2 regions of the Streptococcus sp. SGI.013 genome follow, and region 1 is predicted to be linked to the other one. Evidence: predicted binding sites of a transcription regulator. Region 1 holds the regulator's gene; the other holds the start of a gene.
The links. Region 1 encodes Rex, which represses fermentation and respiration genes when NADH is low (regulators of the CRP and FNR family bind a similar motif). Its sites were predicted from a motif close to TTGTGAANTANTTCACAA; they were not measured.

Region 1 (9,523 bases):
ATGATAAATCAGGCATGCCACCCTGAGCTCCCATCATACCTTCCAGAGCAGACATATCCATACCACTCATATCAGGCATATTTTTAGGAAGATTATTAGGATTAATTCCCATCTGTTTCATCATTTTATTCATGTCTCCAGACATGACACCTTGCATCATTTGTTTTGCTTGATTAAAGTCTTTTATAAATTTATTCACCTCTACAAAGCTGTTGCCAGAACCACTTGCAATACGGCGGCGACGGCTTGGGGTTAACAAATCTGGGTTTTCACGTTCAGCAGGTGTCATAGAGGAAACGATAGCACGTTTTTTGGCGATTTCTTTTTCGTCTACTTTAAGATTGGCAAGAGCTGGATTCCCTGCCATTCCAGGTAGCATTTTTAGAAGATCTTCCATAGGCCCCATATTTTGTACCTGATCTAGCTGATCGATAAAATCATTGAAATCAAAGGTGTTCTCACGCATCTTTTCGGCGAGTTCTAATGATTTTTTCTCATCATATTCTTGCGACGCTTTTTCAATTAGGGTCAGTAAATCCCCCATCCCTAAGATACGGCTAGCCATGCGATCAGGATGGAAAGTCTCAATATCTGTAATTTTCTCGCCTGTACCTGTAAACTTAATAGGTTGACCAGTGATTTGACGAACAGATAGTGCAGCTCCTCCTCGTGTATCACCATCAATTTTCGTCAAAATAACCCCTGTAATAGCTAACTGTTGATTAAACTCAGCTGCTACATTAGCTGCCTCTTGTCCAATCATGCTATCTATAACAAGAAGAATTTCATCTGGTTGAGCTAGTGCTTTAATATCACGTAACTCTTCCATCAACTTCTCATCAATTTGTAAGCGTCCAGCTGTATCAATCAAAACATAATCGTTACGATTTTCACGTGCCTGAGCTAAACCTGCTGCTACAATCTCAACTGCTGAATGCTCTGTCCCCATATCAAATACAGGAACATTAATTTGCTGACCTAAAGTCTTTAACTGATCAATAGCTGCAGGGCGATAAATATCAGCTGCAATCATTAGAGGGCGAGCATTTTCTTCTTTAATCAGTTTATTTGCTAACTTCCCTGCAAAAGTTGTCTTACCAGCCCCTTGTAAACCAACCATCATAATAATGGTTGGGATTTTAGGTGATTTGTTAATTTCGGATGTCTCAGCCCCTAAAACGGTCGTTAACTCTTCATTAACAATTTTAACGATTTGCTGACTAGGATTAAGGGTATCAATCACTTCATGTCCAACAGCACGTTCACGAACACGTTTGATAAAATCTTTAACAACAGGCAAAGCAACGTCAGCTTCAAGCAAAGCTAAGCGGATTTCTTTTGTGACCTCTTGAACATCTTTTTCAGATAAGTTTTTCTTTCCACGAAGGTTTTTAAAGACACCTTGTAAGCGTTCTGTTAAACTTTCAAAAGCCATAATATTTTTCTTCCTTTTCCATCAATCTTTATTATCAATACTCGTTAGGAGGGTGAGTTTTTCTTGCAAATACGAATCGCCTGTATAACGCTCAGCAATCTCGTCAAAAATTTGACTACGAACAATGTAATCTGAGTACATATGTAGTTTCATCTCATAATCTTCTAAAATTTTTTCTGTTCGCTTGATATTATCATAGACCGCTTGTCGCGATACGTTAAATTCTTCAGCAATTTCAGCCAAACTATAATCATCTGCATAATACAACTCTATATAGTTCATCTGTTTATCAGTTAATAAAGCTGCATAAAACTCAAAAAGCGCATTCATACGATTGGTTTTTTCAATTTCCATAAGGAATATTATATCAAAAAAAGCCTTATGACGCTATATTTAAACAATCATCTATTTTTTAAAAATACGTTTTTTTCGTATTTTTATTGAAAATTAGTTGAGAATAATTTATAATAAAAATATGAAGCAAAATGAACGTATGACTGAAATTGCTAAAAATATTTCATTTTATCGAAAAAAAGCCAAGCTGACACAAAAATCTCTAGCAGAAAAAGTAGGAATCAAACCCAGCACACTGTCGGATTATATCCACTTACGCAGCACTCCCTCATTTACTGTATTACAAGCTTTAGCCCAAGTTTTTTCGGTACATGTATCAGATATTGACACGGCATATAAATCCACACCGCATAGCGATATCACGGAGGACATTATGAAAACCCTAAATCATTTAAACCATGATAATCAAGAAAAAGTTCTATCTTACGCCAATACCCTACGAACAAAAAGTGAAGAAAAGATTATGTCACTACCGAGCCGACTATACGATATCCAAACCGTAACGAAACTCTCTGCTGGAAGAGGGTATTCTTATGACGATTACGAAACACAAACAGTACAAGTTCAAATTAAACCTCCAAGTTGTGATTTAGCAAGTATTGTGAGCGGGGATAGTATGTCCCCTGATTACTGTGATGGTGATGTCGTTTTCCTTACAGATAAAGGACTTACCACATATACTGGGCAAGTTTGCGCAATAGCTTATGACGATGAAACCTATATCAAAAAAGTTTATAGCGATAAATATGGCTTAAAATTGGTCTCTATCAATCCAATATATGATGATATTTACATTGATTTTCCCTTAGATGAAGATAGTCACCTCAAAATATATGTCGTTGTAGGTTCCGCAAAGGTTGTTCGATAAATAAAAAAACGAGTCTTACTCGTTTTTTTATTTATCATTCAATTGTTCTCAAGGTAAAACTCGAATCGATCACCAACATACTGGCTGCGAACAAATTCAAACGGTTGTCCATCTGTAAAGTAAGAAACTTGTGTCAGAGCAAGAAGAGCCTTTCCCTCATCAATATCAAGGTAATCTGCCACTTCTTTTTCAGCAATTTTAGCTGAGATTGTTTGTTGACTTTTCCCAATCTCGTAGCCATTTTTGACGAGGGTCTGAAAAAAATGTTCTGTAATCTCTTCCTTTTTAAAATTTTTTATCATTTTCTCTGGAATTGCAGCAATTTCATATACTACGGGAATCTGATCTGCATAACGAACACGTTCCATTCTAATGATAGATTCTCGAGGACTGAGTTGTAATTGTTGCATCTCTTGGTTGCTAGGCTGTGTTTTAATATAAGAAATTAACTTACTTGATGGCAGTTTGCCTTGTGATTTCACAATTTCAGTGAAGCTAGTTGTCCCTCTCATCTTTTCTTGGACACGTCTGCTGGCAACAAAGGTTCCAGAGCCAATACGGCGTTCTAAAATACCTTCGTCGACTAATAATGTGATAGCTTGACGCAAAGTCATACGGCTCACTTCAAAATTCTCAGATAAATTTCGTTCACTTGGTAAACGTTGACCAATTTTCCAGATGCCTTGCTCAATATCCTGTTTGATAGCATCATGAATACGAATATATGCAGGTAACATACTCTCTCCTTCTAGTTTCATTTAATAGTATCAAATTTTTTTAAATATGGCAAAGACAGGTTCAGGTGAGTCCGACTTATCTCCTCGTATTTTCAATATAACTCTATATCTTTAATTGTATTTACTGTAGCTTTGTGATAGAATGAGGAAGATAAATAATTTTATTTAGGAAAGGGACATGATGACAGACTTTAATGACATGCAAAAAATCATCGTACTGGATTATGGGAGTCAATACAATCAATTGATTTCTCGTCGTATCCGTGAAATTGGGGTTTTTTCTGAACTTAAAAGCCATAAAATCACAGCGAGCGAGGTACGCAAAATTAATCCAGTAGGGATTATTCTTTCAGGAGGACCTAATTCAGTCTATGAAGAAGGCTCGTTTGATATTGATCCTGAAATCTTTGAGTTAGGAATTCCTATTTTAGGAATCTGCTACGGCATGCAATTACTTACTCACAAACTGGGTGGCAAGGTTGTTCCTGCTAGTGATGCTGGAAATCGTGAATATGGGCAATCACCACTCACTCACACTACCGACTCTGAACTATTTGCTACGACTCCTGAACAGCAAATTGTCTTAATGAGCCACGGTGATGCTGTCACAGAAATCCCAGAAGGATTTGTCCGTACTGGTACTTCTGCTGATTGTCCATTCGCAGCAATTGAAAACTCTGAAAAACGTATCTACGGTATTCAGTTCCACCCAGAAGTACGTCATTCTGAATACGGAACAGATATTTTACGTAATTTCGCTCTTAATATCTGTGGAGCAAAAGGTGACTGGTCAATGGATAATTTCATTGAGATGGAAATCAAAAAAATTCGTGAAACTGTAGGTGACAAAAAAGTTCTTCTTGGTCTGTCAGGTGGAGTTGACTCTTCCGTCGTAGGTGTTCTTCTTCAAAAAGCAATTGGAGATCAATTGATTTGTATCTTTGTTGATCATGGTCTTCTTCGTAAGGGGGAAGCTGATCAAGTTATGGAAATGCTTGGTGGTAAGTTTGGCTTGAACATTGTTAAAGCAGATGCTGCAAAACGTTTCCTTGACAAACTCGCTGGAGTTTCAGATCCTGAGAAAAAACGTAAAATCATCGGTAATGAGTTCGTTTATGTTTTCGATGATGAAGCTAGTAAATTAGAAGATGTTGCTTTCTTAGCACAAGGAACCCTTTACACAGACATTATTGAGTCTGGAACAGAGACTGCTCAAACCATTAAATCTCACCATAACGTGGGTGGACTTCCTGAAGATATGCAGTTTAAATTGATTGAACCATTAAATACATTGTTTAAAGATGAGGTTCGTGCTTTAGGAACAGAACTTGGAATGCCAGATGAAATCGTTTGGCGTCAACCTTTCCCTGGTCCAGGGCTTGCCATTCGCGTAATGGGAGAGATTACAGAAGAAAAACTAGAGACCGTTCGTGAATCTGATGCTATCTTGCGTGAAGAAATTGCAAAAGCAGGTCTTGATCGTGACATCTGGCAATACTTCACAGTTAATACCGGTGTACGTTCCGTTGGCGTTATGGGAGATGGTCGTACCTATGATTATACTATCGCTATCCGTGCCATTACTTCTATCGATGGTATGACAGCTGATTTTGCTCGTATTCCATGGGATGTCCTACAAAAAATCTCAGTTCGTATCGTAAACGAAGTTGATCACGTTAACCGCATCGTCTATGATATCACAAGTAAGCCACCAGCAACTGTTGAGTGGGAATAGAGTTAAGTTAACAGACATAAAATCCTTAGAAAGCAGTATTTCTAAGGATTTTTGTTTGATATCGAATTAAACAGACTATGTTTTATCAACTGCGTTGAGATCTCTTTTTTATTGAACAGATTACACTGATCAAACTTCAAAAAGAAATGTAAATAGAGACAAAAATTGTATCATAACACTGATTGTCGCACCTCCACTAACGAACTTAGTTTGGAGGTGAATTTTTACTAATCTTCACTATGGTTATTCTAGCACCTGTATCTAAGTCAATTTTTGACTTCTAGATAGGGGTATCAAGAACATCTGATGGTTTTATATTATCAAAAATTGTTGTTATTTTCACAAACTTTCTGTTACAATGGTAAATGAAGGTATGAGGAGGTTATTTATATGAGCTTATTAGAAAGAAATATCCCAAAAGCCACTGCCAAACGTCTGTCGCTTTATTATCGTGTTTTTAAGCGTTTTAATGCAGAAAATATTGAAAAAGCCAATTCAAAACAAATTGCAGAAGCAATTGGGATTGACTCAGCGACAGTTCGACGAGACTTTTCTTATTTTGGAGAACTTGGTCGTCGTGGTTTTGGCTATGATGTCAAAAAGCTGATGAATTTTTTTGCTGATATTTTAAATGACCACTCCTTAACCAATGTTGCACTGATTGGCGTGGGAAATATTGGAAAAGCTCTGCTTCATTACCGTTTTCATGAGCGTAATAAGATGAAAATTACCATGGCATTTGATACTGATGATAATGAGCTAGTTGGCACAAAGTCTCCTGATGGGATTCCGATTTATGCCATTTCAACCATCAAAGACCATCTAGCAAAAGATGAGATTACTACTGCTATTCTTACAGTCCCTAGTCTCAAAGCTCAAGAAGTTGCTGATATTTTAGTTGAGGCTGGTATCCAAGGAATACTGTGTTTCTCACCTGTTCATCTATCAGTTCCTCGACATGTGGTTGTGCAATATGTTGACTTAACCAGTCAACTGCAAACCCTACTATATTTTATGAATCAAGATTAAGGAGCCATTATGTCAAAACCTATTATTGGAATATCAGGTAATGAAAGACCAAATTATAAGTATCCCGATATTATGTGGTCTTATACTCCTACTAATTATGTCCAAGCTGTTCAAGCCTCAGGTGGTGTCCCGCTTATTATCCCTGTTGGTGATCCTAAATGCGCTAAAGACTATATTTCTATGGTGGATAAACTGATTTTAACAGGTGGACAAAATGTAGATCCTGTTTTTTATGGCGAAGAAAAAGATACTAGCGATGATGATTTTCATCGTGATCGTGATTTATTTGAATTTGCCTTAGTAGATGAAGCTATTAAACAAAGAAAGCCGATTTTTTCTGTCTGCCGCGGAACGCAATTGATGAATATTGCCTTGGCTGGTTCGTTAAATCAAGATATCGAAAACCATTGGCAAGATGCACCATCTGATTACCTTAGTCAGCAAATGATTGTGTCAGATGATAGTGTCCTTCTTCCGATTTATGGAAAGTCTAGCCAGATTAACTCCTTTCATCATCAGAGTATTAAGGAATTATCTCCTTTGTTAAGGGTGGTTGCTTACGACCCTAAAGATGATACCATTGAAGCTGTTGAATCTATCCATCCTGATATTCGATTTTTGGGTGTTCAATGGCATCCAGAGTTGCTCCATGAAAGCAGAGAGGAAGATCGTAGCTTGTTTGACTTTATTGTCAATGAGTTTTAAGCTAACTACAATAATCCGTTTCTTCTCGAAAGCTATAATAGTTCTTTTTCCCAATAATCAAGTGGTCTAAAAGCACAATTCCCATGTCCTCACAAGATCGCTTGAGTTTTTTTGTAAATTCTTCATCTTGAAAGCTAGGTTGGATAGCACCTGAGGGATGGTTATGAACGATAATCAAAGAGGTTGCCATATTTTTACAAGCGTAATGTAATACCTCCCTGATTTCCACAATAGAGCGTCTGACAGATCCGATAAAAAGAAGGCGTTGTTCAATAATTCGATTTTGAGTGTCTAGATAAAAACCAAGAACATGCTCCTGTTTTAATTCCCCTAATTCAATCATTAGCTTCTCAGCTAGCATCTGACTTCCTAAAATGCGATCATTTTCTTCAACTTCTGCTTCCTGGATCCGTTTTGCCAACTCAAGCATGGCTTTAAGCTCGATTGCCTTAACGGGTCCGATACCTTTGATAGCTTGAAGTTCCTGTAAAGAAAGCTGGCGCAATTGTCCCAAGTGGTCAATCTTATCGAGTATTTTCTGAGAAATACTGGCAACCGATTCTTTTTTCGTGCCTGTCCTTAAACAAATGGCGAGCAATTCTTGTGTACTGAGTTGTTCTGGTCCTCGTAAGGCGAGTTTTTCTCTTGGCATTAGACTTGTTTTAGGAAATGTAATATTATACATAAAAAAGTACCTCCACTCTTTTATTCGTAAGTGAAGGTACTTTTACTTTTTTAATCCATATATTTTTTAAAGAAAGCTATAGTATCATCATTACAGGTGATAGCGCTTTGATCTAAGATATTGAGGTGAAAGACATGTTTGAGTCGATTTTCTTTACCGCCGTATAAATGATAACTGTGCTCAATTTCTTTTTCGGTTAATTTAGCTGCCAACAGGAGGCTTTCGGATCTGAGAAAATCAGCCACAGAGGTTGTAATAAAAGTAGGCGGGAAATTCGGCTTAATCTTATCTAAAACAGAAATTTTTTTCAGGTCGCGATAGTAATGCTTTGACGACAAAAAGGCATGAAGCAACTTTTTAGTCTGCTTATCTTGCTTGGTTTCTTTTAAGTCAAATTGATAAATCCCAGCATTTAAAGCAATCGCCTTTAACGCTAACTGTTCAGGTTTATCAAAAGTGTAAAATCGGTTATAAACTTGACTGTTAAGGTAGGTAACATAAAGACTCAAGAGATGAGCTCCAGCTGAATCACCCACTGCAAATAGATTATTTGTATTTAACTGATAGTTGGAAGCATTTTTTAATAACCAATGAAACACAAGATTAATGTCCTCCAATTGTGCTGGAAAACGATGTTCTGGTGCTAATCGGTAAGTAAAATTGATAACAGCAAAGCCCCGCTGTGCTAAATTCATGCCATAGTACTGATAAAGCTCCTTATCTCCATAAACCCAGCCACCTCCATGAACATTAATAATCACAGGAAGTTCTTTATCTTTGGTTTCTAATGGGCGATACAGATCAAGAATTTGCCACTGCTTATCACTACCATAAAGGATATCTCTATACTGTTCAATATCTTTGGGAATCTTGAGGTCTTTATCTCTTCGACGGTCTGATGCCGCCATTGTTTGTCGCATCTCTTCAATAAATGTCATTATCTACTCCTTAAAAAGCTCCTTCCAACGCCCATAGCCCTCTTTATCCAAATCTTGATAAGCAATAAAACGCAGAGCTGCCGAATTGATGCAATAGCGTAACCCCCCTGTCTCTATCGGACCATCGTTAAAAACATGCCCTAGATGTGAGCCGACTTTCTGGCTTTTTACTTCAATTCGACGCATATGGTAGGAGAAATCATCGTGATAGGTGACTAGACGATTGTCTATGGGTTTTGTAAATGCTGGCCAACCACAGCCGGATTGATACTTATCAAGGGATGAAAAGAGTGGCTCACCACTGACAATGTCAACGTAGATACCCTTTTCAAAAAACTGATTGTATCGACCTGTAAAAGCTGGTTCTGTTGCAGCGTGTTGGGTGACTTGGTAAGCTAAGTCACCAATTTTTTGACGTAACTGTTCGTTATCTTTCATATCAAGTTCCTCTTTCTTGTTATTTTACGTTAAACCCTTAGAGATGTCCACTAAAAAACTAGGGTGATTTTCCCTAGCTTTTAACAATTACAGCTCTGCGCCATTTGTCGCGATAACTTTTTTGTACCAGTCAAATGATTTTTTCTTAGAGCGTTTAAGAGTGCCTTTACCATCATTATCACGGTCAACATAGATAAATCCGTAACGTTTTTTCATCTCGCCTGTTCCAGCTGAGACAAGATCAATTGGTCCCCAAGTGGTATAACCTAGTAATTCAACCCCATCTTCTGTAATGGCATCGCGCATAGTTTTGATATGTTGACGGAGGTAGTCGATACGGTAGTCGTCTTCGACATAACCATTTTCATCTGGGGTGTCAACAGCTCCCAAACCATTTTCGACGATGAACATTGGTTTTTGATAGCGATCCCAGATGGCGTTTAGGGTGATGCGAAGCCCCAGTGGGTCGATTTGCCAACCCCACTCAGAAGCATCAAGATAAGGGTTTTTTAAAGAAGCAAAGATATTGCCTGCTGTCTTCTCTGTGACCTCGGGATCACCTGATGCCACACGGCTTGAATAGTATGAAAATGAGACAA
Region 2 (6,762 bases), on a different contig from region 1:
ATAGAGGATTGCATGTTTATTAGGACACTATTTTCAAAGGCTTCCTGGCTTCCCTCTCTCACTTGAACCTGAGCAAATTTTAGGAAATGGTGTTCTGGTCCTAGCCACACTCCAGACGGCAATTTTTCTTCCAAAAACAAGGCTTCTACTTCAAAGACTTCCCGCTTGGTGAGTTTGGAGCCTACCTGCTCTACATAGGCTTTAAAGTGCGGAGACTTCCGATGCTTTTGGTAGGCCTCCTCATCTGCATAGACCTCAAAAACCTTGTATTCCAAAGGATTCTCTTTTATAGAACTGGCGTACATGGCAAAAGTACCAGCTTCCTCTTTGTAAGAGGTCTGGAAATTTTCCACACCTACTTGATAAAAGGTATCGCGATTTTTCTCCTCAACTCCTAGATGAAATAAATGAACAACTGGCTTACTCATCTATTTTGCCTCCTTCAGTAATAGTTTGATATTTTCAGAGTAAATGGCTTGCTTGTTCTCTTGAGATAAGGGCAGGGAGTCAATTGCTTCTGAGATGACCTGCGTAGCCCCTGCAGGCGCAATCCCCAAAGGCGCATCGGTTCCAAAGAGAACACGGTCTAAGCCAAAATAGTCGATGGTCAATTCTAGAGCCTTTGAATTGCCTAAGATAGCGGTATCTACATAGAACTTGCGGAAGTCCTCCACCTGTTTTTCTGGTAAAATGTACTGAATCCGTCCGCTAAAAAATGGTGCCAAGGCTCCTGCATGATGGACAATGATTTTCAGATTAGGATAGTCTTGGAAGATACCAGCCTCCACCAATTGCAGCATGGCCTGACTTTGCTCGTACTCCCATGAAAAGACAATGTTGTTATCTGGTTTTCGAGTGTCAAATACAGGGTGCAACCAGATAGGAATATCCAACTCTGCACATTTGGCAAAGATTGGTCTAAATGTTTGGTCCGCAACGGACAGGCCAAGGTGTCTTGAAAACAGCTGGATTCCAGCAATTTCAGAATGTTTCACTACAAAGTCTTCCAAAATTTCCAAACTTCCTTCAATGTTGTTCAGGGCCAGCATGGCCACACCAGCAAAAAATTGATTTGGATAGGATTGAACAGTTTCCAAGAGTTCTTGATTGGCCTCTTTTACCAAAGTCAAGGCTAGCTCTGCTTCAAGATAATCTTCTGGATTAACATTGACAAATGAAATAATCTGTTTGACAGTTGAATCTTGCAGAGCCTGCCTTTTTTCCATATCTTGTAGGACAGGATTCTGGAGAAAGGGCATTTTTTGAGGCAAGGCTGGATCAAGGGCCAACATTTTTTGGTAAAACTGGGGCAACAATACATGGGCAAATACATCTATTTTCATACATCAATCTCCTTCCAGCTATCCTTTTCATCGGATAAAATCGCATAGTCTTCAAAGTAGGAAAGGTCTTGTTCAATCTCACCTGATTCGTACAGAGCTATTTTTTTCTCCAAACGGTCAATGGAACGTTGGAGGTTAGCTTGCTTTTGGTAAAGCGTTGCCAGTTGCCCCCGCAACAAGTTTTCACGTTGGTCTGCGGTACTACTGCCTTGTTTTAATAAATTGGCATATTCTATTAGTTTCTCTATCGGTACACCAGAATGCCTTAGACAGATAATCATCTCCAGCCAATTTAAATGACTTTTAGTGAAGTAGCGATTGCCGTTGCTCTGCCTTGGGATATCAGGCAAAAGACCAATGCGTTCATAATAGCGTAAGGTATTACTGCTAATTCGGTATCTTTTGCTGACTTCTGTAATTGTATAACGTTCTGTACTCATTACAAGAACTCCTTCCATCATTTTACACCTTTCATTATACTACTTATAGTTCACTATAAGTCAATTAAATCACAAAATCTTTTATATGGTCTTGAAAAAAATAAATATTGGAGTAAACTATAAGATGTTAATCAAAGGAGGCTTTATGAAAATTTATGTTCAATTTATGATTATTCTTTTCTTTGCCTTTGTAGGAGAAGGCATCTCAACACTTGGGCATCTTCCCATACCAGGTAGCATTATTGGCTTGTTACTGCTTTTTATTGCTCTAAAAGTAAAACTGATTCGGTTGAGGCATATTCACTTAGTGGGGCAATTTTTACTAGCCAATATGACGATTTTATTTTTACCTGCTGCTGTTGGGATTATGGAGCGCTATCAGGAAATTGTACCTTATTTATTTCCGATTAGCTTAATTCTTTTCGGGGCCTTGGTTTTAAATATTGTTGTGATTGCTTTTATTGTAGGTTTTATAAAAAATAAATTTGAAGGAGACTTTCCAAATCATGACTGAACTCACTCTGAATCCTATGTTTGGGATTTTCCTGTCTATTTTGGCTTATTATATTGGTTTATTACTATTTAGGCGTTTCCCACATCCTATAACAACCCCTCTTTTAGTTGCTACAGCTCTTGTTATTATTGGATTAAAGCTGTTTCATATTCCGTATAAAAACTACTATGTTGGAGGAGCCTATCTCAATATGTTGATTGTTCCTTCGACCGTGGCTTTGGCTATTCCCTTGTATCGTAATTTCCATTTGATGCGACATCATTTTAGGAGTATCTTTTTCAGTATTACCCTTGCGACTATTATCAATACCCTCTATACTCTTTTAGTAGCAAAATATTTTGGAATGAAATACTTTTTAGCCATCTCCCTTATCCCAAAATCAGTGACAACCGCCATGGCAGTTGGAATGATTGATAAGATGCAAGGAATTACCACGGTGACACTATTAGTTGTTGTCATCACAGGCATCCTAACCAGTGTGCTCGGTCCTGTTTTGCTCAAATGGTTAAACATCAAAGACTCTATTGCTATTGGCGTTGCTTTAGGAGGAACAGGTCATGCCATCGGAACAGGAGCTGCTTTAAAATATGGACAAGTCGAGGGAGCAATTGCTGGCTTATCTATCGGAATTACGGGTATTCTTTATGTTATCGTCAGCCCCATCCTTGCTCAACTCATCTTATCCTAGCAAGTTTTAAATGTTGTCTAAAAAAATTATCTATCAAAAAACACAAAGTTTCTTTCATTGAAACTTTGTGTTTTTAGTAGCATTAATAATAAACAGTGAATTCAGGCCTCATCACCAAAATGATACGATAGTATAAAATTCAAATACTGAGGGCTGATACCTCAGACGACTCTCAATTTTTTATCTGTACTAGCTTTTAATCCCAATTGTACCATTTTACGACCTCCTTTAGATTCCATTACACCATTCCTTTTTCTTACATTTAGCAACCACTTTTCTTGCGACTTATTTGCTATTTTTGATACAATAAATCAGATCATTTTCAGAAAGGAATGACTTTTTTATGTCAAAAAACAAGCCAGCATCCCCTATATTGTTAGGAAGTAGTCTTTATCTCGTTCTTCTTTGGTTGATTGTTTTGTTCCAAACTTCTATTTTTCACAATTGGAGCATCAAACATTTTTACCTTGGGATTGAAAGCATTCCAGCATTACTTGATGGCAATATCATAGACAACTTGTTATCCAAGGGAAAAAGCTGGCTCATCATTAGCGCTATTTTCTTCTTACTTGAGATTATCCTTTACTTCTATCTGAATAACTTTTTCTTTAAAAAATTAAAAGCGACGACTCAACGAGGTAGCCAAAGTTTGCGGTGGAGTTATCTGTTTTTAAATCTTTTTCCAATTTTTCTGTTGCTAGTCGGTGTAATCTCTAGTTTCCAAACGAGTCTAACCCTTTATCAAGACTACACTGCTTTTCGTAGTTTGGACTTAGACCAGGTGATAAAAGGATTAAACCAAGAAATCTCAACCATGCCACTCAACACTTTAAAAGATATTCAAGCCATCTTAGAAAGCCTGAAACGCTACATTCACGATAATAGTATCTTACTAAACATGTATAACTCCTTCTTTAAACAATATGATCTCATTGCCAATCTTCTTGCTTGGTGGAACAATTGCTTCCTTCTCTTATTATCTTTGGCAAGTTTCTTACAGATACGTCTATTTTGGCGAAATAAAAGCTCCTTTAAACGTCTTAGCCTTACTATCACATATGAAAAAGACTAACCAAACTCTCTCAAATTCTATATTTGAGAGAGTTTTTCTTGTTTTCATCGTAAATAACTTCTATTTTTACTCAAAATTTATTATAATTTATCATTAGAGGTGAAAAAATGAAAAAACAAGCTTTTAGTTCCGAAAACTATTTAGATTTACAACGTGACCATATCCTTGAGCGCATTGAGCAATTCGGTGGAAAACTCTACCTTGAATTTGGTGGGAAGATGTTGGAAGACTTCCATGCCGCACGCGTCTTACCTGGATATGAGCCAAATAATAAAATCAAACTCCTTCACGAATTACGTGATCAAGTTGAAATTGTCATTGCCATAAATGCTAGTAATATTGAACATTCTAAAACTCGTGGTGACTTGGGGATTTCTTATGACCAGGAAGTATTTCGTCTGATTGACACTTTCAATGAACTCAACATTTTTGTTGGTTCTGTGGTCATTACGCAATATGCTGGTCAGCCTGCAGCGGATGCTTTTCGTAAAGAGCTTGAAAAAAATGGCATCGCATCTTACCTTCACTACCCAATCGCTGGTTACCCAACAGCTATCGACCATATCATTTCACCAGAAGGTATGGGGAAAAACGACTACATCAAAACAAGTCGCAATCTAGTTGTTGTCACAGCACCAGGACCAGGCTCAGGTAAATTAGCAACCTGTTTATCCCAGCTCTACCATGACCAAGTGAATGGCGTGACCTCTGGTTATGCAAAATTTGAAACTTTCCCAGTTTGGAATTTGCCACTCCATCACCCTGTTAACCTAGCTTATGAAGCAGCAACAGCAGACCTTGATGATGTCAACATGATCGATTCTTTCCACTTAGAAGCTTACGGGGAAACAACTGTCAACTACAACCGCGACATTGAGATTTTCCCTGTAGTATCGCTCATGTTAGAGCGCATTCTAGGGCAATCACCATACCAATCCCCAACAGATATGGGGGTTAATATGGTTGGCTTTGCGATTACAGATGATGAGGCTGCTCGTGACGCTTCTAAACAAGAAATTATTCGTCGTTATTATCAGACTGTGGCAGACTACAAAGAAGATAAGGTGGCAAAATCTGCTATCACCAAGATTGAACTATTGATGAATAACCTTGGTATCACTCCACTTGATCGTCAAGTGACCGTCGTTGCTCGTCAAAAGGCTGAGGAAACTGGACAAGCTGCACTGGCTATGGAATTGCCTAATGGTCAAATTGTTACAGGTAAAACATCAGAACTCTTTGGTCCATCTGCTGCTGTCATCGTTAACGGGATTAAAGCACTAGCAGGTATCGACAAGGACACACACCTCATTCAACCAGACTATGTTAAACCTATTCAAGATTTAAAAGTTGACCATCTCGGCAATCGCAACCCACGTCTTCACTCTAGCGAGTTGCTTATCGCTCTAGCCATCACTGCTATGACAGATAAGAATGCTAAAAAAGCCATGGAAGAACTTGGAAATCTGAAAGGATCTGAAGTGCATTCCAGTGTTAGCTTACCTGAAGAAGACAAAAATGTTTTCCGTAAACTTGGTATCAATGTTACCGTTGATCCCAATAGACAAAGCGAGACACTCTATAAAAAGTAAACACATCACAAAAGAGCTGGGGGAATTAATTCTCTCTAGCTCTTTTGTTCTAAAACTATTAGCAACGAGGTTTTTATGAAAATCGTCCAGTTTTTAAAAACATCTATTACAGTTGGGGTGACACTTATGATGGCATTGCTAACCCTTTCTGCCTTTCTTGTCCAAACGATTATTTATGTCGTTCGATATGAATGGGCAGATATGATTAGTCCTAGACCCTGGGTCTATCTCTGCTTACTAGCTTTTTTCCCCTTAAGTATCATCATTAATAAGCTTCTTGACCACCTCACAAAAAAGCAACTCTTCATTTTGCTAGCGACACTCTTCAGCCTAGGTGGGCTACTTCTTATTGCCTTGACGACTGATATTACACGAGATGATGCAGCGACAGTCTTTCGCTCAGCTGTCAGTATCAATCAAGGTAACCTTTCCTCACTTAATGAAGGTGCCTACCTCTTTCGCTACCCTCACCAATTAGGGTTGGTTACATTTGAGCGTATTATCCTGACAATCATTCCGATTCCTAGTATGGTTGTTTTCTTCCTGCTTAATATCATTGCCATTCTTCTCACGAATGCTATGACTTGGAAAATAGCTGAACTCCTCTTTGATAATGACCGTGTCAGCAAGTGGACCATTTTTCTCAGCTTTGCCTTTCTTCCTCAGTTTTTCAATATCCTATTTGTTTATGGTATTGTTTACAGTTTAGCCATAGCGAGTGTTGGCATTTATTTCTTTATCCGATACCTATCAAATCATCAGCGCAAAGATGCTCTAGTTAGCCTGTTGACTCTTGCAACTGCCTACTGGATAAGAAATAATAACATCATTCTCCTCATAACTCTTTCTGTTATTATCCTACTTGAAGCTGTTTATCAAAAGAATAAACGTTTGATTTGCTACCCCATTATTCTCTTTGGACTAGCGATCAGCTTTAACAAAGCAACTCTCAGCTACTATCAATATTTAGCTGGTCATGAATTAAAAGGTACGCCTAAAGTTGCTTGGCTAGCTATGGGGCTTCAGGATTTAAAAGATAATCACCGTCAACCTGGATGGTACACTTCTTATGTCAGAAATATTTATTTTGAAAAATCTGGAGACTACGATCAA

Region 2: the regulator Rex is predicted to act here: its motif matches at 1,841-1,858, upstream of ACQRDX_RS06150 (CidA/LrgA family protein).

The regions. Positions count from the first base shown of each region.
Region 1 covers NZ_JBNPOS010000017.1:2,471-11,993, forward strand. Annotated here, with positions in the region: gene ffh (signal recognition particle protein) at 1-1,435, opposite strand, end outside; gene ACQRDX_RS05730 (putative DNA-binding protein) at 1,457-1,789, opposite strand; gene ACQRDX_RS05735 (LexA family transcriptional regulator) at 1,929-2,657, shown strand; gene ACQRDX_RS05740 (GntR family transcriptional regulator) at 2,696-3,394, opposite strand; gene guaA (glutamine-hydrolyzing GMP synthase) at 3,573-5,129, shown strand; gene ACQRDX_RS05750 (redox-sensing transcriptional repressor Rex) at 5,520-6,158, shown strand; gene ACQRDX_RS05755 (gamma-glutamyl-gamma-aminobutyrate hydrolase family protein) at 6,168-6,863, shown strand; gene radC (RadC family protein) at 6,865-7,548, opposite strand; gene ACQRDX_RS05765 (alpha/beta hydrolase) at 7,599-8,486, opposite strand; gene msrB (peptide-methionine (R)-S-oxide reductase MsrB) at 8,490-8,924, opposite strand; gene ACQRDX_RS05775 (6-phospho-beta-glucosidase) at 9,012-9,523, opposite strand, start outside.
Region 2 covers NZ_JBNPOS010000019.1:10,485-17,246, reverse strand. Annotated here, with positions in the region: gene ACQRDX_RS06165 (putative quinol monooxygenase) at 1-428, opposite strand, end outside; gene ACQRDX_RS06160 (amidohydrolase family protein) at 429-1,343, opposite strand; gene ACQRDX_RS06155 (MerR family transcriptional regulator) at 1,340-1,783, opposite strand; gene ACQRDX_RS06150 (CidA/LrgA family protein) at 1,929-2,297, shown strand; gene ACQRDX_RS06145 (LrgB family protein) at 2,290-2,985, shown strand; gene ACQRDX_RS06140 (hypothetical protein) at 3,329-4,057, shown strand; gene ACQRDX_RS06135 (DUF1846 domain-containing protein) at 4,165-5,649, shown strand; gene ACQRDX_RS06130 (hypothetical protein) at 5,725-6,762, shown strand, end outside.